DNA from 4 places in the Pantoea rwandensis genome. Region 3 is predicted to be linked to each of the others. Evidence: predicted binding sites of a transcription regulator. Region 3 holds the regulator's gene; each other region holds the start of a gene.
The links. The regulator LexA, encoded in region 3, represses DNA repair genes until DNA is damaged. The targets are predictions, from matches to a motif close to TNCTGTATGTACATACAGNA.
Positions count from the first base shown of each region.

Region 1: LH22_RS15185 (DNA translocase FtsK 4TM domain-containing protein) is a predicted target of LexA. The motif match lies at 2,518-2,537, and genes of this name have one in related genera.
Region 2: LH22_RS13625 (metal-dependent hydrolase) is a predicted target of LexA. The motif match lies at 2,952-2,971, and genes of this name have one in related genera.
Region 4: dinB (DNA polymerase IV) is a predicted target of LexA. The motif match lies at 2,192-2,211, and genes of this name have one in related genera.

Region 1 is NZ_CP009454.1:3,322,315-3,328,435, forward strand. It holds gene LH22_RS15185 (DNA translocase FtsK 4TM domain-containing protein) at 1-2,456, opposite strand, end outside; gene lrp (leucine-responsive transcriptional regulator Lrp) at 2,576-3,070, opposite strand; gene trxB (thioredoxin-disulfide reductase) at 3,592-4,557, shown strand; gene cydD (heme ABC transporter permease/ATP-binding protein CydD) at 4,704-6,121, shown strand, end outside.
Region 2 is NZ_CP009454.1:2,989,071-2,995,191, forward strand. It holds gene LH22_RS13605 (YniB family protein) at 1-199, opposite strand, end outside; gene hxpB (hexitol phosphatase HxpB) at 343-1,011, shown strand; gene kduI (5-dehydro-4-deoxy-D-glucuronate isomerase) at 1,246-2,082, shown strand; gene kduD (2-dehydro-3-deoxy-D-gluconate 5-dehydrogenase KduD) at 2,095-2,856, shown strand; gene LH22_RS13625 (metal-dependent hydrolase) at 2,991-3,581, shown strand; gene LH22_RS13630 (L-cystine transporter) at 3,735-5,126, shown strand; gene LH22_RS13635 (DUF6515 family protein) at 5,325-5,726, shown strand; gene osmE (osmotically-inducible lipoprotein OsmE) at 5,781-6,116, opposite strand.
Region 3 is NZ_CP009454.1:160,570-166,690, forward strand. It holds gene traF (conjugal transfer protein TraF) at 1-244, opposite strand, end outside; gene zur (zinc uptake transcriptional repressor Zur) at 697-1,218, shown strand; gene LH22_RS00715 (CsbD family protein) at 1,284-1,496, opposite strand; gene dinF (MATE family efflux transporter DinF) at 1,660-2,982, opposite strand; gene lexA (transcriptional repressor LexA) at 3,109-3,723, opposite strand; gene LH22_RS00730 (diacylglycerol kinase) at 3,829-4,197, opposite strand; gene plsB (glycerol-3-phosphate 1-O-acyltransferase PlsB) at 4,325-6,121, shown strand, end outside.
Region 4 is NZ_CP009454.1:3,823,756-3,829,876, forward strand. It holds gene LH22_RS17580 (sugar ABC transporter substrate-binding protein) at 1-948, shown strand, start outside; gene dinB (DNA polymerase IV) at 1,124-2,179, opposite strand; gene dpaA (peptidoglycan meso-diaminopimelic acid protein amidase) at 2,423-3,166, shown strand; gene LH22_RS17595 (class II glutamine amidotransferase) at 3,137-3,904, opposite strand; gene lpcA (D-sedoheptulose 7-phosphate isomerase) at 3,954-4,532, opposite strand; gene fadE (acyl-CoA dehydrogenase FadE) at 4,776-6,121, shown strand, end outside.

The DNA.
Region 1 (6,121 bases), 1.2 Mb from region 3:
CCGGTCGTACCAGCAACCAGCAGGTGCGGCATCTTCGCCAGATCGGCCACCACCGGTTGACCCGAGATATCTTTACCCAGCACCACCGACAGCGGTGACGGGTTATCGCGGAACTTGTCACAATCCAGCACTTCGCGCAGATAGACGGTTTGCCTATGTTTGTTCGGTAATTCCAGGCCGACATAAGGTTTGCCAGGAATCACTTCAACCACACGCACCGCGACAGCTGAAAGCGAACGAGCCAAATCGCGCGACAGGTTAGAAATACGCGCAGCTTTCACGCCAGGAGCAAGATCCAGCTCAAAGCGGGTGATCACCGGACCTGGTGAAATACCGACGACTTCGGCTTTCACACGATAATCGGCCAGACGCGCTTCAACCAATCGTGCTGTCTGCTCAAGCGCGAACATATCCACCGGCTCTTCTTCCGAAGGCGGAGAGGTCAGCAAATCAAGCGTCGGCAGCGGCGTAGAAGGCTTTTCCAACGGACGTTCATGACGAACCAGGAATGGATGGAACAGGCTATCTTGCGCAGGGGCGGCCGGTTGAGGCGCTTCTGCTGGCGCAGCATAGCTTTCGGTCTCGGATGACGACCATGGGCTATTGTGCTCATTCAGCGATGGCATGGCTTCTGGCTGCGGTGCGGCAGGTTGTTGCCACTGCGCAGGTGCTTTGGATTGTGGTGCGGCAGGTTGTTGCCACTGCGCAGGCGCTTCGGATTGTGGTGCAGCAGGTTGTTGCCACTGCGCAGGCGCTTCCGGCTCAGGCGTTGCAGCGATGGTAAACAATGGCTCGCTTGGGCCGTCATCGACCAAATCTTTCATTGGCGAAAAATCAAAGGCTGATGAAGTATCAAGGTTAAATACAGGGCCTTCATTGGTTTCAGATTGCTGATAGCGTTGTTGCTGCTGAGCTGCAAACTGATTGGCCAACTGCGCCTGATGTAAAGCCTCTTCATCTTCTTCGACTTGATGCTGTCCGCTTTCTGCATAACGCTGCTGTTGCTGAGATGCAAACGCTTCGCGCAGGTGTGCTTCCTGCAAGGCGGTATCCTCTTCATGATCCTGTGAGGGTTCATGATAGGTCGCTGTCATTTCAGGCAACAGCTGCTCGGCTTCTTCGCGCGCTTTGTCTTCTGCCATACGCTGTGACGGCAACTTAATGCCGTAAGAAGCCAGTTCACGACGTGTTGGCAGTTTAATTTTGTTCGGACGCGGCAATTCAGGGCCAATACCCTGCTTCACCTGCGGATTGTAATCACGCTCCGGCACCACATCGAAGGCTGGTGTATACGCAGAAGCCGTTTTCGCAGCAGCTGCCCCCACTGCTGCGGCTGCCGCAGTGTTCAGAGAAGCAGATGATTGAGCGGCATCCTGCCAGTTCCCCATGCGTGGCCCTTCATCGTCATCAACGGGTGAAAACGCTGAGGGTGCCGGTTCGCCCGGAACTTCAAAGCGATACAGCGGCGGTGCGGGTTGAATAACCGGTTCAGGCGCAGGCGGTACCGCAACAGGTGCTACTGCCGCAGGCACCTCAGGGGTATGAGCAACAGGTGCCGCTTCGGCGGGTGCATTGACCACGGGTGACGGCACAACGGGCGCCTGGTGTGCAGCTTCGGCGGTCACCGCAATGGCCGCGGCTGTCGCGGCACTGGCTTTGGCTAGCAGAGGATCATCCGGCAGCTGTTCGGCGATAGGCTCAGCCACCTTACGCGGTTTAGCCAGCAGAACGTCATCATCGTCATCATGCGATTGCGCAGCACGCAGTGAAGGCGCAGCATGTTCGGCATGCTCTTCCTCTTCTTCGTACTCCTCTTCTTCCTGCCAGGGTTCGTCATGACGAGAGCGGTTGCTGGCGAAGGTCAGTACGCCCATCACCACGCTCCCGATTTTTTCGGCGATGGTTAGCCACGACCAGCCCGTGTATAAGGTTATGCCTGCCGCCCACACGCAGATCAGCGTCAAAGTGCCGCCGGCAGAACTAAACCAGGGCGCCATCGCATTACTGACGAGGCTGCCAATTACACCGCCCGAAGCAAAGTACCAGATGTCATCAACGTTCAGCGCAGCTAAACCACAAGTGGTCACCACCAGCGCCAGCACGCCAATCAGGCGTAAGCCCACCGCAAAGTAATCGATGTAATCCTGGCGATCGCGCTGACGGAATGTAATCCAGCACAAACCAATGATGACCGGAGGAATGGCATACGCCATCACGCCGAAAATGAATAAGAGCGTATCCGCCAGCCATGCGCCGACACTACCGCCCAAATTATGGATCGGTTCATGCCAGGCGGTCTGCGACCAGCTTGGATCGGAAGGATTGAAGCTAACCAGCGACACCATCAAATAGATGGCGAACAGGGCCACAAGGATGAGCAACGCTTCCAGCAGCCTGCGTCCACTGCTCAGCGGTTGTAACGAAACGTCTTTATCTTCTGTATATTCCTGGCTCAAGAGAACTCTCCAGGTGCCTGTAAATTAAGAAGGCAACAGCGCCGGGCAAGCCCGACGCTGGTCCTGTATGAATTCACAGGAGTGTACCGAATTCCTGCAAGTTTTGCACCTGCCCTGCATTACCGGGTTTTGATCACCAGACGATTGCTCTGTTTGACCTCTTCCATCACCACGTAAGTACGGGTGTCGTTTACGCCCGGCAGGCGCAGCAAGGTTTCACCCAAAAGCTTACGGTAGGCGGACATGTCCGGTACACGGGTTTTCAACAGGTAGTCAAAGTCACCGGAAACGAGGTGACACTCTTGAGTTTCCTCAAGTTTTTGCACAGCGGCGTTAAATTGTTCAAACACATCTGGCGCACCACGATTCAGAGTAATCTCAACAAATACCAGCAGTGAAGCATCCAGATAATGTGGGTTCAGTTGTGCGGTGTAACCCAAAATGAAGCCCTGACGTTCCAGGCGACGCACACGCTCAAGACACGGCGTAGGTGATAAGCCAACACGTTTTGAAAGCTCAACATTAGAAATACGGCCGTCTTTCTGTAATTCATTCAGAATGTTTCTGTCGATACGGTCCAGATCTTTTCCGGGGCGTTTCTTATTGTCTACCATTATTATTGTCTCTCTTAATTCCTTCCCTTTACCTGCCACACCCTGAAAACGCTCATTGTTCAGGGCCTTACTGAAGTGAAGACGATAAGTCTGTGCAGTAACGCTTCCATCCGTATGACGTATGTTGTCTGTCCACATCATGCGTCATTACCAATGTCAGACTGAGTTTATCCGGCAAAAACGTGCAAAACAGAAATGAAATTCTGTTTTGAACCGCTAAATATTCTCCGCTTCTGGTAATGTTTTCGCAAAACAGCAGGCGATTGTCAAAGTAAAACATCCAAATTCAGTACAAGATGCCAGATAGAGTTCTGGGTTGCTGTTTTTAAATGAGAATTTTTATGCTGCTGCACCAGAATTTGCCGAGCATTGCCCCCTTTTGGCGCAATCGACGTGCAGAATTTGCACTCATCGACTACGCCGCTTACAGCGATTGTTATCAAAATTGCTGAAACCTTTTTTTGCTGCGCTAATTTCCCTACAATCAAAAACTATGTTGTCGTAAAAAAACTGAGGAACGCATGAGTACGGCCAAACACAGTAAGCTGCTCATTTTAGGCTCCGGTCCTGCCGGATATACCGCTGCAGTCTATGCCGCGCGCGCTAACCTGAATCCGGTATTGATCACCGGGCTGGAAAAAGGCGGTCAGCTCACCACGACCACTGAAGTTGAGAACTGGCCAGGCGATCCGAACGATCTGACCGGCCCGGCGTTGATGGAACGTATGCAAGAGCATGCCGAAAAATTCAACACCGAAATTATTTTCGACCATATTCACACGGTTGATTTGCAAAACCGCCCCTTCCGTTTAACGGGTGACAGCGGTGAGTACACCGCTGACGCGCTGATCATCGCGACCGGTGCATCCGCGCGTTATTTGGGTCTACCTTCGGAGGAGGCGTTCAAAGGCAAAGGTGTTTCCGCCTGTGCGACCTGTGACGGTTTCTTCTATCGTAATCAGGAAGTCGCGGTGATTGGTGGCGGTAATACCGCGGTGGAAGAGGCCCTTTACCTGGCAAATATCGCGGCGAAAGTCCATTTGATTCACCGTCGTGATAGCTTCCGTGCGGAAAAAATCCTGATCGATCGTCTGATGGATAAAGTGCGCAACGGCAACATCGTACTGCACACCGATCGCACACTGGAAGAAGTGGTCGGGGATCAGATGGGTGTCACCGGTGTGAAACTGCTTTCCACCAAAGGTGAAGAGCCGGAAATGCTGGATGTTGCCGGGCTGTTTGTGGCGATTGGTCATAGCCCGAATACCGCCATTTTCGACGGCCAGCTGGCGCTGGAAAACGGCTATATCAAAGTGCAGTCCGGCTTGCAGGGCAATGCGACCCAGACCAGCATTCCAGGCGTATTTGCGGCGGGTGACGTGATGGATCATATTTATCGCCAGGCGATCACCTCTGCCGGTACCGGCTGTATGGCGGCGCTGGATGCAGAACGCTACCTTGACGGGCTTGTTAAAACCGATCTGTAACTTGTTAATAAGCTGATCATAATTGCAAAGAGGCGACCTGTTTAGGTCGCCTTTTTTATTGCCTGCATGCTAAAGTTCATGCGCTTAATATTTCCGGATACTTTATCCGGTTTTGCCTCTCTCCATCAGTGATCAAACGGCTTCGCATGGAAAAATCACGGCAGCAACATCTTCTTCGCTGGCTACGTCAGCAACGTCTCCACGGCGCAAGCAGTTTACGTGCCGCATCGCTATTCGGTTTTGCCGGTGCATTGGTGATTATTGCTCAAGCCTGGTTGCTGGCCTCGCTGCTGCAGAATCTTATCGTCGCCCAACAACCGCGCGGTGCCCTGCTGACTGATTTCATCCTGCTGCTGTTCTGCTTTGCTCTTCGCGCGGGTCTGCACTATGCACGGGAAATGGCAGGTTACCGTGCTGGCGTTGCCATCCGTCGCGCTCTGCGCAAGCAGGTACTGGATAAGCTAAATGATTTAGGTCCTGCCTGGGTTCAGGGCAAACCGGCGGGAAGCTGGGCAACACTGCTGCTTGAGCAAATTGAAGAGATGCAAGAGTATTACGCGCGATATCTGCCACAGATGTCTTTAGCCGTTTTTATTCCCTTCGCCATCCTGATAGCCATCTTCCCGATTAACTGGGCGGCCGGATTGATCCTGCTCGCGACCGCACCGCTGATTCCGATTTTCATGGCGATGGTCGGCATGGGAGCCGCCGATGCAAATCGTCGGAATTTCCTCGCGCTGGCGCGTCTGAGCGGCGATTTTTATGACCGCCTGCGCGGGCGTGAAACATTGCGCCTGTTCCACAGGGCTGCCGCTGAGCAGCAGGCAATTGCTGAAAGCACCACGGATTTTCGTCAGCGCACCATGGAAGTGCTGCGCCTTGCTTTTCTCTCTTCCGCGGTGCTGGAATTCTTTGCCTCACTGGCGATTGCCGTGGTCGCGGTTTATTTCGGCTTCTCCTATCTTGGCGAACTTAATTTTGGTCATTATGGAACGGGTGTGACCTTGTTTGCTGGATTCCTGGCACTGATATTGGCGCCTGAGTTTTTCCAGCCGCTGCGCGATCTGGGTACTTATTACCACGCTAAAGCGCAAGCCGTTGGCGGCGCCGATGCACTGGATCGTTTTCTTAACGAAAGTCCGGAAATCCCAGCATCAGCCTCCAGCCTGTCAGTCGCTTTCGATACCCCTTTAAGCCTTGAAGCACAGGATTTGGTGGTGATGACAGCCAAAGGTGAAGTGTTATCACAACCGCTGAATTTTACGCTTGAGGCGAATAAACGCGTGGCGCTGGTGGGTCAAAGTGGCGCAGGAAAATCAGCACTGATGAATGTGTTGCTCGGCTTTCTACCCTATCAAGGTTCGCTGTGCGTCAATGGGCATGAACTGCGGGATATTGGCCGTGATAGCTGGCAGCAGCATCTGGCGTGGGTGGGTCAAAATCCACATTTGCCCGCGACCACGCTGCGCGAAAACCTGTCTCTCAACAGCAGCATGGATGAAGCAACACTGCGCAGCGTTTTACAACAGGCGGGCGTGGATGAGTTTCTCGCCCGTTTGCCGCA
Region 2 (6,121 bases), 1.5 Mb from region 3:
ACGGCGTGTTGAACTTGATCATGTCGACCATCACATGGACAAAATCGAGCATCACGGCATCAATGCCCGGCTGCTTTTCACTGTGTTTAAACATGAAACCGAGAATTGAAATAATGGTGGATAGCAGCGCCGGAATAAAAATTACCCAGCCAGCCACTCGCTTAAGGATGGCGATGCGGCCAGCCTGTTGGTAAGTCATGGTGTCTCCCTTCACATACAGTAGTTTTGCCCTAAGTCTACCTGCACTGCGGCTTTTTTTCCTGAAAAATGCGTAACCTGCCGTGAGTCGGATTTACCGGCTGCACATGGTAAGGTAGGGCAAATTTCAAACGGAGCTGTTGTATGTCTTATCGTCACCCGGTGTTGGCCGCTATTTTTGATATGGACGGATTGCTGATCGATTCTGAACCCCTGTGGGATCAGGCGGAACTGGATGTGTTTGCCAGTTTGGGGGTGGATATTACCCGCCGCCATGAACTGCCCGATACGCTGGGTTTGCGCATCGATCAAACCGTCCGTATGTGGTTTGAAGCCCTGCCGTGGAACGGCCCGGATCAGGCGGAAGTCACGCAACGTATCATTGCCCGCGCACTGGCATTGGTTGAGGAGACGCGTCCATTACTTCCCGGCGTTGAACAGGCATTGCAACTTTGCCAGCAGCAGGGATTGAAGATCGCCCTCGCCTCAGCGTCACCGCTGTTTATGCTGGAGCGCGTGCTGGAGATGTTCGACCTGCGCAAATACTTCGACGCCATTGCTTCAGCCGAAGCCCTGCCTTACAGCAAACCTCATCCACAGGTCTATCTGGATGCGGCGGCGAAGTTGGCGGTGGATCCGCTGAACTGTGTGACGCTGGAAGATTCGTTTAATGGCATGATCGCCACCAAAGCCGCGCGCATGCGTTCGATTGTGGTGCCTGCAGCCGAGTACGCGGATGATGCGCGTTGGGCGCTGGCCAATGTGAAGCTGGCGAATTTGACCGAGCTAAAAGCTGAGCATCTGTTCAATTAATTCTGATACGCCTGTGTCGGGCCAGGACGCAGCCCATCCACTCTCGTTGCCCACCTGTGGGCAACGCTTTCCATTGTTCCTCTGAATACTCACTACGGCAATAACCGCGCGTATTTGATCGCTCACACAAATAAATAAAACAACGTTTCATTTTTATTGAATTCACATCCCATCCTGCCTAAGATGCCCAAAGACCCACTTCGGGACACTTCCTTTAACTTTGAGAGGTCTGAGATGGACGTTCGTCAAAGCATTCATACTGAGCATGCAAAAAATCTGGACACCGCCGGATTACGTCGCGAATTTTTAATCGAGAAAATTTTTGCGGCCGACAATTACACCCTCACTTACAGCCACATTGATCGCATCATCATTGGGGGTGTTATGCCAATCCAGCAGTCGGTGACGATCGGCGAGGAAGTCGGCAAACAGCTGGGCGTCAGCTATTTTCTCGAACGCCGCGAACTGGGCGTGATCAACATTGGCGGACCGGGCTTGATTGACGTCGATGGCAAAACCTGGGAGGTCGGCCATCAGGAGGCGCTGTATGTTGGCCAGGGTGCCAAAAGCGTGGTTTTCCGCAGCAGCAACGCCAACCTTCCAGCGAAGTTTTACTACAACAGCGCACCCGCACATACCCGTTTTCCGGATAAAAAGATCACCCTGCAGGATGCAGTCAAAGCCACGTTAGGCGATGCTGCGACCTCAAACCGTCGCACCATTAATAAATTTATCGTGCCGGATGTGTTACCTACCTGCCAACTCACCATGGGACTCACGCGTCTTGATGACGGCAATCTGTGGAACACCATGCCGTGCCACACCCATGAACGTCGTATGGAAGTGTACTTTTACTTTGATATGGCAGATGATAGCGCCGTTTTCCACATGATGGGTCAGCCGCAGGAAACGCGACATTTACTGGTACACAACGAGCAGGCGGTGATTTCACCGAGCTGGTCAATCCATGCCGGTGTGGGCACACAGCGCTATACCTTTATCTGGGGCATGGTGGGCGAAAACCAGGTGTTCGATGACATGGATCACGTCAGCATCAGCGCGCTGCGCTAACAGGAGCGAAAGATGATCCTTAACGCATTTAATCTTGAAGGCAAAATCGCGCTGGTCACCGGCTGTAATACCGGTTTAGGTCAGGGGATGGCCTTAGGGTTGGCGCAAGCCGGCTGTGACATCATCGGCGTTAACCGTGCCGGTCCTGCCGATACCCAGGCTAAAGTTGAAGCCCTGGGCCGCCGCTTTTGGTCGATTCAGGCCGATTTGACTCAGCCGAAAGGGGTGCCGCAGATTGTTGAGCAAGCCGTGGCTCAGGCAGGACGTATCGATATTCTGGTGAATAACGCGGGCATCATCCGCCGTGAAGATGCGCTCAACTTCAGCGAGCAGGACTGGGACGATGTGATGAACATCAACAGCAAAAGCCTGTTCTTCCTGTCTCAGCAGGTGGCGCGTCAGTTTATCGCTCAGGGCAACGGCGGCAAAATTATTAATATCGCCTCAATGCTCTCCTTTCAGGGCGGCATCCGCGTGCCCTCTTACACGGCGTCAAAAAGCGCGGTGATGGGTTTAACGCGGCTGATGGCCAATGAGTGGGCGAAACACGGCATTAACGTGAATGCCATCGCTCCTGGCTACATGGCGACCAATAACACCGAACAACTGCGTAATGATGAGTCGCGCAATGAAGAGATCCTTGGGCGCATCCCTGCCGGACGCTGGGGTGTTCCGGATGACATGATGGGTCCGATCGTGTTTCTGGCTTCTGACGCTGCAGATTATGTGCACGGCTACACGCTGGCCGTTGATGGTGGATGGTTAGCACGCTAACCTGTTCTTTTCCCGCGTCATTATGACGCGGGAAAGCGAAAAATATTAACGCTTCGTTACAGCGTCACCGTTCTATTTCACTGGATAAATCCCTATACTGGATGCATCGACAGTTTTTGCAGCCAGGTTTCACCATGACGGCCGAAGGCCATATCATTTTTGCCATTGCCAGCGCGATTTTTGCTAAGCGTGCGGAGCTGACGCCAGTCATGGCCAGCGCCGACTGGTGGCATCTCGTGCCTGCTGCACTTCTGACCTGTCTGCTACCTGATATTGACCATCCTAAATCCGTGTTAGGCCAGCGCCTTAAATGGATCTCGCAACCTATCGCTCGCGCCTTTGGTCATCGTGGATTTACCCACAGTTTGCTGGCGGTGGCGGTCAGCCTGTGGCTATTCCAGATTAACGTCCCGGCGGACTGGTTCCTGCCTGCCGATGTCTTACAGGGGATGACGCTGGGCTATCTCAGTCACATCGTCGCCGACATGTTGACCCCCGCAGGCGTCCCCTTGCTGTGGCCGTGCCGCTGGCGTTTCCGTTTGCCGCTGCTCAACAGCCAAAAAGGTAATCAGCTGGAGCGCGCACTTTGCCTCGCATTGGTCGGATATGCACTGTGGTTTCCCGCTGGCATGCCCTCTTTTGGTGCCAACGGTTGGCCCGAGCAACTGTTTAATACGCTGCAAAATGGTGTCGGTCGGCTGGTTAATGGTCAAAACGGTCAATAATCAGGCAAATCAATCAATAAAGTTATAACCCATTCCTTTTGAGTATAAGCCTGCACTTTCCTGAACTGGTAACATTCCTGACATTCCCTGACGGGAACTTACTGTTTTCCGTGCCAGCCAAACGTGCTGCGCGGCACACCTCTGGAGTCGAGTATGGATTTTCCCCTCATTATTAATATCATCGCCTTTGTTGCGTTGCTGATTCTGTTGAATCGCATTGGCAACCAAAGCTGGAGCTTGTCGAAACGCGTGCTGACTGGCTTAGTGATTGGCGTGCTGTTCGGTCTGGCGCTGCAAACCATTTATGGCGAAAACAGCCCGGTGGTTAAGGATTCAATCAGCTGGTTCAACATTGTCGGCAACGGTTATGTCCAGTTGCTGCAGATGATTGTGATGCCGCTGGTGTTTGCGTCGATCCTGAGCGCTGTCGCGCGCCTGCATAATGCCTCTTCACTCGGCAAGATCAGCGTGCTGACCATTGGCGTATTGCTGTTCACCACCGCGATTTCCGCGCTGGTGGGTGTGATGGTCACCGGGCTGTTTGGCCTGAGCGCAGAAGGCCTGGTGCAGGGTGCTCAGGAAACCGCACGTTTGAGCGCGATCCAGAGCAACTATGTAGGCAAGGTCGCAGATCTCAGTACGCCGCAGCTGCTGCTCTCCTTTATCCCGAAAAATCCGTTTGCCGATATGGCGGGCGCTAACCCAACCTCGATCATCAGCGTGGTGATCTTCGCTGCCTTCCTCGGCGTGGCGGCATTGCAGCTGCTGAAGGATGACAAAGTCAAAGGCGAGCGCGTACTGGTGGCAATTGATACGCTGCAGTCCTGGGTGATGAAACTGGTGCGTTTGATCATGAAGCTGACGCCGTACGGTGTGCTGGCGCTGATGACCAAAGTGGTGGCGGGCTCTAACCTGCAGGATATCATCAAGCTGGGCGGTTTTGTGGTGGCCTCTTATCTCGGTCTGGCGATCATGTTTGGCGTGCACGCCCTGCTGCTGTCCGTGAACGGCATCAACCCGATGCGCTTCTTCCGCAAAGTATGGCCGGTGATCACCTTCGCTTTCACCAGCCGTTCCAGTGCGGCCAGCATTCCGCTGAACGTGGAAACGCAGACGCGCCGTCTTGGTGTGCCGGAATCGATTGCCAGCTTCTCGGCTTCCTTTGGTGCCACCATTGGTCAGAACGGTTGCGCCGGTTTGTACCCGACCATGCTGGCGGTGATGGTTGCACCAACGGTCGGCATTAACCCGTTTGATCCGATGTGGATTGCGACACTGGTCGGTATCGTTACGCTGAGCTCGGCCGGTGTTGCCGGTGTTGGCGGCGGTGCCACTTTCGCTGCGCTGATTGTGCTGCCAGCGATGGGCTTGCCAGTCACACTGGTTGCCCTGCTGATTTCCATCGAGCCGCTGATCGATATGGGCCGTACCGCATTGAACGTCAATGGTTCGATGACAGCAGGTTCACTCACCAGTCGCTGGCTCGGTTTGACCGATAAAAAAGTGCTGGAAAGCGACGAGCACGCTGAACTGGCGCATCGCTAATTCCGACGCAACAGAACAACGGCAGGCCTCATCGCCTGCCGTTTTTTTATGGCTGTAACTCCGCAATTCCCCCCGATCGTGGCGCTAGCGTCAGGAAAGCGTTAAGCATGGTAAACAGACGAAAAATCAGCCACTTTTCACTTGAGTTTTGTCATTAAAAGGCGAATTCTGCTATCAGTCATAGCAGGAGAATCACCGATGAAAAACGTTATCGCCTCGGTGCTGGCGTTAACCTTATTAACGCCAGCCATCAGTTTTGCCCACCCTTACGGCTGGAGCCCCGGCCCAGGTCCACATTGGGGTGGAGGTCCACATTGGGGAGGTGGCCCACGTTGGGGCGGCCCGGGTCCGTTGCGCTTCTTACCTGAAGCGGCTACTGCGGTACTGATTGGCGGTCTCACCTATTACATGCTGAATGGCAACTACTACCAGCGTCAGGGCGATACCTATGTCGTCGTTCAGGCGCCTGAAGCACCGCCAGAGGGCGGAATGCGCGTGCTGGATTTCAACGGAAAACGCTATTACGTGCAGGAAGGTCATTACTATCAGCGTGAGATGGGCGGCAATTATGTTGAAGTGCCCCGCCCGTACGGACTGTAAGTGTAAAACGAAAAAAGGCCCGTCATCGACGGGCCTTTTTGTATTCGGCAAGAATTACTGTGCAGCTTGCGGATCGGTATCGTAGTCTTTACAGCTCTGGAAGCCGTAGTTCATCACGCGGCCCACATCGTTGTAACTGACAAAGTAGGTCTGTGCTTTACCATCACGCTCGCCGAGCACGTAGGTCTGGCAAGTACCACGGGCATGTACCATGGTAATTTCAGTTGATGGCGCACCCGCAATCTGGCGTACCTGATCGCGCGTCATTCCTTTTTTCACATCTTTAACTACCGGCTTAGTCACATAGCTTTCGGCTTTGTCATAAGTCGTACAACCCGATAAGGCTACCAGCGTCATAGCGGCAGCGATACATCCCAGCACTTTATTCATCTTTA
Region 3 (6,121 bases):
TAACCTGTACACCGGCTGAAGGGAATATGACGCTGACGTTATCTTCAGGTTTGGCTTTGGTCATCAATGCCGGGTTAGCCAGCACCGCTGAACTCCAGGTTGACGAAGCGACGCCGGTGCCACCCATGGCATCGTTACGCGCGTCATACCATGTACCTGCTGCCAGAGCTGAAGAAGAAAGAAATACTGCATTCAAACCAACAAGATAAGCTACTTTTTTGTGCCTGAATAATGTCTTCACCATGAGCCTGCCATCACCTTTGAAATGTCGCTGAATAACTCAGAAACGAAACAGTTTAGTTAGCCGCTATTCTGAACCCTGGCTAACGCATCATTGCTGTGAATTAAAAGGAAATAGCACTGCTGTTCGCAGAATTGGATACAACCACACCATTCTGCTGTTTAGTTATGCAGAAAAATGAACAAAGCCTAAATTGATGCCAGATATTACTTAAGACCTTTTGAACCTTAGACGCTAACCCGGTGAGTTGCAAAGCAAAAATAGCGTGATAATTACGCTATATGACTGATCTAATGTAGGGTCTGAAATGAGCGGTTTTATCAGCACAACAGGAAGGTTAAGTTAATTTATTGATTAACGAGATTTTTCCTGGACTTTAACCGGGTAAAAAGCAATCACAGCAGGGTAAAAGTTTGTGTGATAAAATAACATCGCCTGCAACCTGGAGAACACTTATGTCAAACCTCACGCCCGCACAACTGCTTACTCAGGCAGAATCCCTTTGCCTTGACCGCGGCGTGCGCCTGACCACTCAACGCGCTGAAGTGCTGCGTTTAATGGCTGAGCAGAATGGTTCGATCAGTGCTTATGATCTGCTGGATCAACTCCGCATCAGCGAGCCACAGGCTAAACCTCCGACCATTTACCGCGCGTTGGATTTTCTGTTGGAGCAGGGTTTTATTCATCGTGTTGAATCGAATAACAGCTATGTGGTTTGCCACCATTTCGACGAGCCTGCGCATACTTCGGTGATGCTGGTGTGTGATGGTTGTGCGGCAGTCAGTGAAAAACACGCACACGGCGTAGAAAAGATTATTTCGGGATTGGCCGATCAGGCCGGATTCTCACTGCGCCACACGGTTATTGAAGCCCATGGTTTGTGCGAGAACTGCGCAGAAGTCGCAGCGTGCAATCATCACGATAGCTGCGATCACGATCATGAGATTGATACGAAAAAGAGAGTGAGAAAAGGGTGAGTGGCACTTCCTTGTGCCTTGCCGACGGGTGATCGGCGGGGTAGGAGCATCTTCCTTAATTTCGGTTACCAGCGGTAATCTTTATTGTGACTTTCCCAGTCTTTCACTTCACTTTCGGCCTGGTCTTTCGCATAGCCGTAGCGTTCCTGAATTTTACCCACAAGCTGATCGCGTTTACCTTCGATGACCGTCATATCGTCATCCGTCAGCTTGCCCCACTTCTCTTTCATTTTCCCTTTAAACTGCTTCCAGTTACCGCTCGCTTCGTCTTTGTTCATCATAATCCTCCACATCATCCTGAGTGAGATGCGATGTTCTCCTAATAAATCAGGAAATCACCCACACAACGCGCTACTCAATTGCGCCGTTTGAGATAATTATAGTAGCCAGATAGGATTACGCAAAAAATACAGAATAATCTGTAGGTTACGCTTCGCTTATTCAAACAGTGAACCAGCTGTCGTGTCGCCAGTGACGTCGCCACATCCACCAGAGCGTCAAGCCGCGCAAGGCAAGAAACACCGTCACCGCCAGCCATAAGCCGTGATTACCGAGCCACGGGAGTGTCAGTAAGGCAAGCCCATAACCCACTGCCGCCATCACCATGCTGTTGCGCATTTCACGCCCACGCGTGGCGCCGATAAACATACCGTCCAGCAGATAACACCAGACACCGATCAGCGGCAGAATCACCTGCCAGCCAAGATAACGATCGGCCATCTCTCGCAGTGGCTCAAGCGAGGTGAGCAACGCCACAATTTGAGGGCCGGTTACCGCATAGATGGCGGCGAACGCCAGGGCAACGATACCGGCCTGACGGCAGGCAGCATGCCAAATCAGTAATAAGCGACTGCGATCTCGTGCTCCCACCGCTTCACCGGAGCAGGCCTCCACGGCATAGGCAAAACCATCCAGCGCATAGGCCGTAAACGTCAGGAACATCAGCAGTACGGCATTCACCGCAACAACATCTGGCCCTAAACGCGCGCCCAGCAAGGTGAGTGACGCGAAACAGATTTGCACCATAAGCGAACGCAGCATGATGTCGCGGTTGAGCCGGAACAGGCGTGCCGCATCACCACGCCAACTCTGTTTTAGCAGATTGAAAGAAATGCCACGCAACTTAAGCACACGTACCACCATCCATAACCCCACTCCCAGCGTGACGTACTCTGCCACCGCCGTTGCCGCCGCCGCACCCGCAACGCCCCAGTGAAGCTTCAGCACAAACAGGAGATCGAGCAGGATATTCACCAGGTTACCGACAATGAGCAGCACCATCGGCGCTCGCGCATATTGCACGCCGAGCAACCAGCCTAAAATCACCAGATTGGCTAAGGTCGCCGGTGCGCTAAGCCAGCGAATGTTGATAAAAATTTGTGCCTGGTGCTGCACTTCCGGGCTGCCGCCCATTAATGAGGCTGCGACCAAACTGAAGGGCGCGCGCAGTAATAAAAACAGCACGCCCGCCACCAGAGCGATCAACAGAGGTTGCGTCAACGCCCGCGCCAGGGCGGTTTTATCGTTCGCGCCAAACGCCTGCGCAGTCAAACCCGTGGTGCTCATGCGCAGGAACAGCAGCAACATAAAGATGAAACTGGTCGCCGTTGCACCTACCGCCACGCCACCGAGGTAAATGGGACTATCGAGATGGCCAATCACTGCCGTATCGACGACACCGAGCAGCGGAACGGTAATATTGGAGAGAATCATCGGCAGCGCCAGCCGCCACAATGCTTTATCTGAAGAGGAAAACAGCCGCATTCGCCCGTTCCATTGTTGCGCTGGCCAATCGGACCATTAACCGGCAATCAGCCTGAGGAGGAAAATCAGTGTATCAGACTGCGGTCAGTACAGTGACCAACCGCAGCGGGGGAATTCAACGAGAGATTAAAGCCATTCGCCGTTACGTACGATACCCACAGCCAGACCTTCAACGGTCAGAGCCTGCTCACGGGTATCGACTACAATTGGCTGGAATTCGGTGTTTTCTGGCAGCAAATGCACAATGGCACCCTGCTTTTTCCAGCGCTTGACGGTCACTTCATCATCAATACGCGCCACCACAACCTGACCATTACGGACTTCCTGAGTTTTATGCACTGCAAGCAAGTCGCCATCCATAATCCCGATGTCTTTCATCGACATACCACTCACGCGCAGCAGGAAATCAGCGGTAGGTTTAAACAGATTGGCATCAACCTGATAGTGCGCTTCGATGTGCTCTTGCGCCAGCAGCGGCTCACCGGCGGCCACGCGACCGATCAGCGGTAACCCTTCGGAGACTTCTTCTTCCATTAGCAGGCGGATGCCGCGAGATGCGCCGGATACAATCTCGATGACGCCTTTACGCGCCAGTGCTTTCAGGTGTTCTTCCGCAGCATTGGGCGAGCGAAAACCCAGTTGCGCAGCAATTTCCGCACGCGTTGGCGGCATGCCGGTCTGGTTAATGTGGTCGCGAATCAGATCATAGACCTGTTGCTGCCTGGTGGTTAACGCTTTCATCCCGCCCCCTGGTTGTTTATACAGTCGCTGTGAGTATATACAGGTATTGGCGAAATGAAAACCAAAACAGAGGGAAAAATCAGCGGTTTGAAGATTCTGGAATACCTATCGCAAATGCGACCAGAGCAGCGCGATCCAGACAAACAGAGCCAGTAAGATAGCCAGCAATACCGCCGCTGAGCCCATATCTTTTGCTCGTCCGGCTAAAGGATGGCGCTCTTGCCCAATGCGGTCCACCACCGCTTCGATGGCGCTATTCAGGATTTCAACGATGATCACCAGCACCACGGAGCCAATCATCAGCACACGGGAAATCGCATCAACATCCAGCCAGCAGGCCACCACAATCGCCACCAGTGCGGCAATGGCTTCCTGACGAAATGCGGCTTCATGTTGCCAGGCGGCGCGCAAGCCCTGCCAGGAATAACCGGCTGCATTCACTATTCTTTGAATACCGGTGACGTTATTTGCCATGCTTTGGAACCCTTGATGTGATTTGGCGTCAATATGTGGGCTGTTTGAGGTCGTGTAAGCCACAGATCTTCGTTGCACTTTCTGGTATGCTTGCCGCGCTTTGCTAACAAGAGGCTTTAAGTTGTCTATGTCAGGTTGGCGTAAACTTTATTACAAACTATTGAATTTACCACTCTCTTTTTTGGTAAAGAGTAAGGTCATTCCGACCGATCCTGTCTCAGAACACGGGATCGATCCGACGCGTCCAGTGATGTATGTTTTGCCTTATGATTCAAAGGCTGACCTGCTCACTCTCCGGGCGCAGTGCCTGAAACATGATCTGCCCGATCCGCTGGCTCCGCTGGAGATCGACGGCACGCTATTGCCGCGTCACGTGTTTATTCACGATGGCCCACGCGTATTCCCCTATTTCGTTGCCAATCCTGAGTCGGTGAAGCTATTCCACGACTACCTCGATTTGCACCGCAGTAATCCGAATCTCGACGTCCAGATGTTACCGGTTGCGGTCATGTTTGGTCGTGCGCCAGGACGTGAAATCCAGGGTGAAGATACGCCGCATCTGCGCATCCTTAATGGTGTAGAGAAATTCTTCGCCATTTTGTGGCACGGACGTGACAGCTTTGTGCGCTTCTCGCCAACCGTTTCCCTGCGCCAGATGGCGACAGAGCACGGCACCGATAAGTCGATTGCCCAGAAGCTGGCACGCGTGGCACGCATTCACTTCGCGCGTCAGCGTCTGGCTGCAGTCGGGCCACGTCTGCCCGCACGTCAGGATCTGTTCAATAAGCTGCTGCAATCCAAAGCGATTGAAAAAGCGGTTGAAGATGAAGCGCGCAGCAAAAAAATCTCGCACGAGAAAGCCCAGCAGAATGCCGTTGAGATGATGGAAGAGGTCGCAGCGAACTTCTCGTATGAGGCCATTCGCGTCACAGACCGCGTGATGGGCTGGCTGTGGAGCCGTCTTTATCAGGGCATCAACGTCAACGGTGGCGAGCGTGTGCGTCAGCTGGCGCAAGATGGCCACGAAATTGTGTATGTGCCCTGCCATCGCAGTCACATGGACTATTTACTGCTCTCTTACGTGCTCTACCATCAGGGCCTGGTGCCGCCACACATCGCGGCCGGCATCAACCTGAACTTCTGGCCAGCGGGTCCGATTTTCCGTCGCCTGGGCGCTTTCTTTATCCGTCGTACCTTCAAGGGCAACAAACTCTATTCCACGGTGTTCCGTGAATACCTGGGCGAGTTGTTCAGCCGCGGATATTCAGTCGAGTATTTCGTTGAAGGCGGGCGCTCACGCACGGGCCGACTGCTGGATCCTAAAACCGGCACGCTGTCGATGACGTTGCAAGCCATGTTGCGCGGCGGTAGCCGTCCGATTACGTTTGTTCCGATCTACATCGGCTATGAACACGTCATGGAAGTGGGTACTTACGCCAAAGAGTTACGTGGCGCGGCCAAAGAGAAAGAGAGTTTCCTGCAGATGGTGCGCGGGTTACGTAAACTGCGCAATCTTGGCCAGGGCTACGTTAACTTCGGCGAACCCCTGCCGTTGATGAACTATCTGAACAAAAACGTGCCGGAATGGCGTGATGCGATCGATCCGATTGAACCGCAGCGTCCGGCATGGATGACGCCGACCGTGAATGATATTGCGGCACGTCTGATGGTGCGCATTAACGAAGCCGGTGCAGCCAACGCCATGAACCTGTGCGTCACCGCGTTGCTGGCTTCTCGTCAGCGTTCTCTGACGCGTGAGCAGTTGATTGAGCAACTGGAATGCTATACCCAGCTGCTGCGTAACGTGCCTTATTCGCCGGAAGCGACTGTGCCGGAGATGAGTGCTGAAGCGCTGCTTGATCACGCCATGGGCATGAACAAGTTCGAGACGGAACAAGACAACATTGGCGATATCATCATTCTG
Region 4 (6,121 bases), 660 kb from region 3:
ATCATCCGTAACCTGGGCTCAGACGATAACACCACGCAGTTTATTGCCGGTGCCATTCAGCAAGGTCGTCAACTGGGCTTTAAAGTCAGTACTTTCCTGAGTAATGGCGATGATGCGCGTTTCCAGGACTTCGTTAATCAGGCGATCAGCCAGAAATACGATGGCATCATTCTCTCTCACGGCAAAGAACCCTACTCCACCGCGCTGGTGCAACACATTGTCGATGCAGGTATCAAACTGTCCGTCTTTGATACCCCGGTGAATACGCCGATCAATGGCGTGACCGTCACTGCGCAAGATGATGCCTCACTGGCGCAGGCGTCACTGGGTCAGCTGATCAGTGATTTCCATGGTAAAGCCAACATCATCAAACTGTGGGTCGCAGGCTTCCCGCCGCAGGAACGTCGCCAGGTGGTGTATGAGAAATTGCTGAAAGAGAATCCAGGCATTCATCAGCTGGAATCCATTGGCGCAGTTTCTACCGATGTACAGGGCGACACCGCCAACAAAGTGGGTGCGATCCTGGCAAAATATCCAAAAGGCAAAATAGATGCGATTTGGGCATCGTGGGACGCATTCAGTCAGGGTGCTTACAAAGCGCTGCAGGAGAATGGTCGTACTGAAATCAAAATCTACAGTATTGACGTATCCAACCAGGACTTGCAGTTGATGCATGAGAAGAACAGTCCATGGGTGCAGACGGTCGCGGTCGATCCAAAAACCATCGGTGCGGTCAATATGCGCTTAGTAGCCAATAAAATCGCGGGTGAAGCCACTCCGGCAAGCTACGAGTTTAAAGCGTCTTCCATTTCGCAGCAGTTGCTGAACAGCCAACAAGGGGCGATTAACGTGGCAACCCTGAACAAGATCATTCCGGGCTGGGGTGTGAACAACGATTTTGTTGCGCCGTGGTTTGCCACACTGGAAGCGAAGTACGCTAAGAAGTGATTTAGTGGCTGAATATGGCGGCGCTTAAGCCGGCATGCTGGTTAACTAAGACCATACTCAAGGAGAGCTGCCGTTTTAAATGGCAGCTTTTTTTATGCGTATCAGAAATGGCCTGTGCGGCGGTCGGGCTGACCTATCGCTGCTAACCAGCATCACGCTGATGAGATCGCCGTTTTTACCAACCCAACACCAACTGCCGCTCCAATTGCGGATCCACCAGCGTCACATGCAATCCCACCAAGCGCACGCCGCGTCCGGCACGCCGTTCATCCCATGCCTGCCGCGCCACCGCGATCATGTCATCCTTGTTCAGCACCGGCCAGACATGCTCCTGCGTGGTCTGCTGGAAATCATTAAATTTGAGCTTCACGCCCTGACGCGCAATTTGCTTGTCGGGCCGGATATTTGTCAGGCGTCGATCCAGCTCAGCATAGAGATAGTCAATGATGGCCAGACATTGCTCCCAGTTGTGGATGTCTTCCATCAGCGTGCGTTCGACACCGAGCGATTTGCGTTCGCGCTCCACCACCACATCGCGCTCATCAATGCCGTTGCTGCGCTCCCAGAGCACGCGGCCGAATTTACCAAATCTCTTCAGCAGCAAGGCGAGATCGGCTCTCTGCACATCGGCGCAGGTTCGCAGTCCCATCTCTTCCAGTTTTTTGGTCGCCACTTTTCCTACGCCTGGAATTTTGCTCAACGGCAGCGTCAGTAAAAAATCCGGCATCACTTGCGGTGTAATGACGTATTGCCCGTTGGGCTTATTCAAATCGGAGGCGATCTTGGCGAGGAATTTGATCGGCGCAATGCCCGCCGAGGCGGTTAAACCGGTTTCGCGCAGGATATCGGCACGTATCGCCTGCGCCATTAGCGTCGCTGAGCCCTGACAATGCTCGCTATCGGTGACATCAAGATACGCTTCATCCAGTGATAAGGGCTCAATCAATGGGGTGTAGCGTGCGAAAATATCGCGGATCTGGCGTGACGCCTCTTTGTAGGCATCGAAGCGTCCAGGCAGTAATTTCAGATGCGGGCAGAGCTTGAGCGCCATTGCCGTCGGCATTGCGCTGCGCACGCCATATTTGCGCGCGGGATAGTTGGCGGTACTGATAACGCCACGCTGCACCCGGCTGCCGCCAATGGCGATTGGGATATCCGTTAATGAAGGATCGTCGCGCATTTCAACGGCCGCGAAAAAGCAGTCCATATCGACATGAATGATTTTGCGCATACGCCCTCCGAATACTGGATAAGTATACAGCAGGAAAAAACTTCGGCAATATTTGTTGAGCGACGAATTAAAGTTTACAAAATTCTGGTCGTAATCCCCTTAGGATTGCACCATTTTCTCGGAGACTGTCTTGATTAAACCTCAGACAATGTTAATGTTGCGCTGCGGTAGCGGATATTTCCGATAATGCAATACCAAGACGCTCAGCGTCATCGTCTCTCTTCACTTCAAGGTACACACAGAATGGGCAGAATCGCATTGTGGCTTGCGATGATTCTTATGCCAGTCCTTAGCTGGGCCATTTCGCCAGAGCCAACGCAACTGTCGGCACCGGTGAGCAAAGAGTTAAAGAAACAATTACTTGGCACCCCTGTTTTTATTCAGATCTTCAAGGAAGAGCGTACGCTGGAACTGTACGGCAAAATCGGTAATGAATATCGTCTGCTGGACAGCTATCGCATTTGTAATTTCTCTGGCGGTTTAGGGCCTAAGCGTCGTCAGGGCGATTTTAAAAGTCCGGAAGGGTTTTATAACGTTAAGCTGAACCAGTTAAAACCGGACAGCCGTTTCTACCGCGCGATTAATACCGGCTTCCCGAATCAATACGATCGTGATAAAGGCTATGACGGTAACTATTTGATGATTCACGGTGATTGCGTCTCAATTGGCTGTTACGCCATGACCAACGCATCAATGGATGAGATCTTTACCTACGTCAACGCTGCGCTGCGCAACGGTCAGCAGGATGTACAGATCAATATCTATCCGTTCCATATGACCGATAGCAACATGCAGCGTCATCGCTACTCAACGTACATCAACTTCTGGCGTGAACTGCAGCCAGGTTATGCGTACTTTGAGAAGTACCACATACCGCCAACGGTTAACGTGACGACGACGGGTCAATATGCGGTGAACAGCACGCCGGTGATTGCTACACCGGATGCTGCCTCGAAGTCATTCCTGGCGCTCACCCAGGCAAAATAATGCCCACTCGCCTGGCACTATCCGGTGCCAGGTTTCATTTCCTGTCAGCGGCTGTGTCGCAATCACCGTCACAACGTCCTTCGGCGTTGTTTGCTGCATAAAATCAATTTCTACATCCTGATCGAGCAACTTGGCTTTGCCAAATGGCGCACGCCGAGTGATCCAATACAGATTGGTCGAGCAGAACGCCATCAGATAACGACCGTCCGACAGCAGCATGTTAAACACGCCCTTCTCACGCATGTCAGCCGCCAGCTCAGCAATGTAGCGAAATACCGCCGGCCAGTTGCCCGGAGTGCGCGGATAACGCTCAGACAGCTTATGCAGGATCCAGCAAAACGCTTTCTCACTGTCCGTTTCGCCAACGGGTCGGAAAGTCCCGGTCTCCAGCTGTTTGTAGCCTTTCAGCTGCCCGTTGTGCGCGTAGGTCCAGTTACGTCCCCACAGCTCGCGGGTAAACGGATGGGTGTTTTCCAGCGACACTTCACCACGATTCGCCTGGCGGATATGAGCGACCACGGAATGTGATTTGATCGGGTATTCCTGCACCAGGCGGGCGATCGGTGAGTTAAAGCTGGGCTGAGGATCTTTAAATGTGCGGCACCCTTTTCCTTCATAGAAAGTGATGCCCCAGCCATCTTTATGTGGCCCGGTTCCGCCGCCACGCTGCACCAGACCGGTAAAACTGAAACAGATGTCCGTGGGGACATTGGCGCTCATCCCGAGCAATTCGCACATAGCAACCGCCTTAAGTCAGCACTCCCGCGTGAGCAGGAGTGACGCGTCATTACTTAACCATCTCTTTTTCGATCAGCAGCATCAGGATATGAATCACTTTAATGTGAATCTCCTGAATGCGGTCAGCGTAGCCAAAATGCGGTACGCGAATTTCGATATCCGCTGTGCCTGCCATTTTGCCGCCATCTTTACCGGTCAGGGTAATCACTTTCATCCCTTTCGCGCGTGCCGCTTCGACCGCTTTGATGATGTTCGCCGAGTTGCCTGAAGTGGACAGGCCCAGCAGCACATCACCTTCACGGCCTACGGCTTCGATATAGCGCGAGAACACATGGTCATAACCAAAATCGTTGCTGACGCAGGAAAGGTGGCTTACATCAGAGATGGCAATCGCCGGGTAGCCAGGACGATTTTCACGGTAGCGCCCCGTCAGCTCTTCAGCAAAGTGCATCGCATCACAGTGAGAACCACCGTTGCCACAGGAAAGCACTTTGCCCCCGGCTTTGAAGCTGTCTGCCAGCAAGACTGCCGCGCGCTGAATCGCGTGAATGTTCGCTTCGTCACTCAGGAACTTATTAAGCGTATCGGCTGCTTCATTAAGTTCTGAGCGAATAATGTCCTGATACATAGGGATGTCCTTTAGAGGAAAGATTTACCCTGCAAGTTTAACGGAATGGGACAAAGCCGCAAAGCGCCTGCATCGGGGAAAAATGCTCAGGCTTTGCCGTTCCTGCTCTGTTGGTCTCCAGAGAGTGCGATTTTGTGAGTTCCGTTGTAATTGCGATGTAAACAGATTGCTAAAAAGCAGCCACTGCTCTAAACCTTACCTTATAACAGGTCAGACCTCTTACAACTTACGGAGCGGTTCATTATGTTGCTTGCCTCGATTGTCGCGACGCTGATTGTCATTAGCGCCCTCTTCTACCATCAAGTTTCGCTGCGGCTCAGCAGCGTAGTCCTGTTGCTATGGACTGCCGGGCTGGCTGCTGCAGGCCTGTGGACGCCGTGGCTGCTGCTGCCACTGGCGATTATCCTGCTGCCCTTCAACCTGCCTGCCATGCGTCGCAGTATGTTCTCCAAACCTGCGCTGCACAGCTTCCAGAAAGTGATGCCGCCGATGTCGCGTACGGAAAAGGAAGCGATTGATGCCGGTACGACCTGGTGGGAAGGCGATCTGTTTCGTGGCAAGCCAGACTGGCAGAAACTGCACAACTATCCGCAGCCACGTCTGACGGAAGAGGAACAAGCCTTCCTCGAGGGGCCGGTCGAAGAAGCCTGTCGTATGGCGAATGATTTCCAGATCACTCACGAACTGGCCGATCTTCCGCCGGAACTGTGGGCGTATCTCAAGCAGCATCGCTTCTTCGCCATGATCATTAAGAAAGAGTATGGCGGCCTCGAATTCTCTGCCTATGCTCAGGCGCGCGTCTTGCAAAAACTGGCGGGCGTTTCCGGTATCCTGGCGATCACCGTGGGTGTACCTAATTCACTCGGCCCAGGCGAGCTGTTGCAGCATTACGGCACCGATGAGCAGAAAGATCACTATTTACCGCGTCTGGCACGCGGCGATGAAATTCCGTGTTTCGCGCTGACCAGCCCGGAAGCGGGTTCTGACGCGGGTGCCATTCCGGATACTGGCGTGGTGTGCATGGGCGAATGGCAAGGTCAGCAGGTGCTGGGCATGCGCCTGACATGGAACAAGCGTTACATTACGCTGGCACCGATTGCTACCGTGCTCGGTCTGGCCTTTAAACTCTCCGATCCCGATCATCTGCTGGGTGAGACTGAAGAGCTGGGCATTACCTGTGCCCTGATCCCGACGCAAACGCCGGGCGTAGAGATTGGCCATCGCCACTTCCCGCTTAACGTGCCGTTCCAGAACGGTCCAACACGCGGTAAAGATATTTTCGTGCCGATCGATTTCATCATCGGTGGCCCGTCGATGGCCGGTCAGGGCTGGCGTATGCTGGTTGAATGCCTGTCAGTCGGTCGCGGCATCACCCTGCCTTCCAACTCAACAGGCAGCCTGAAGAGCATTGCGCTGGCAACCGGTGCTTATGCGCATATCCGTCGTCAGTTCAAAGTCTCTATCGGTAAAATGGAAGGGATCGAAGAACCGCTGGCACGCATTGCCGGTAACGCCTACGTGATGGATGCGGCGGCTACGCTTATCACCAGCGGCATTATGCTGGGTGAAAAACCGGCGGTGCTGTCCGC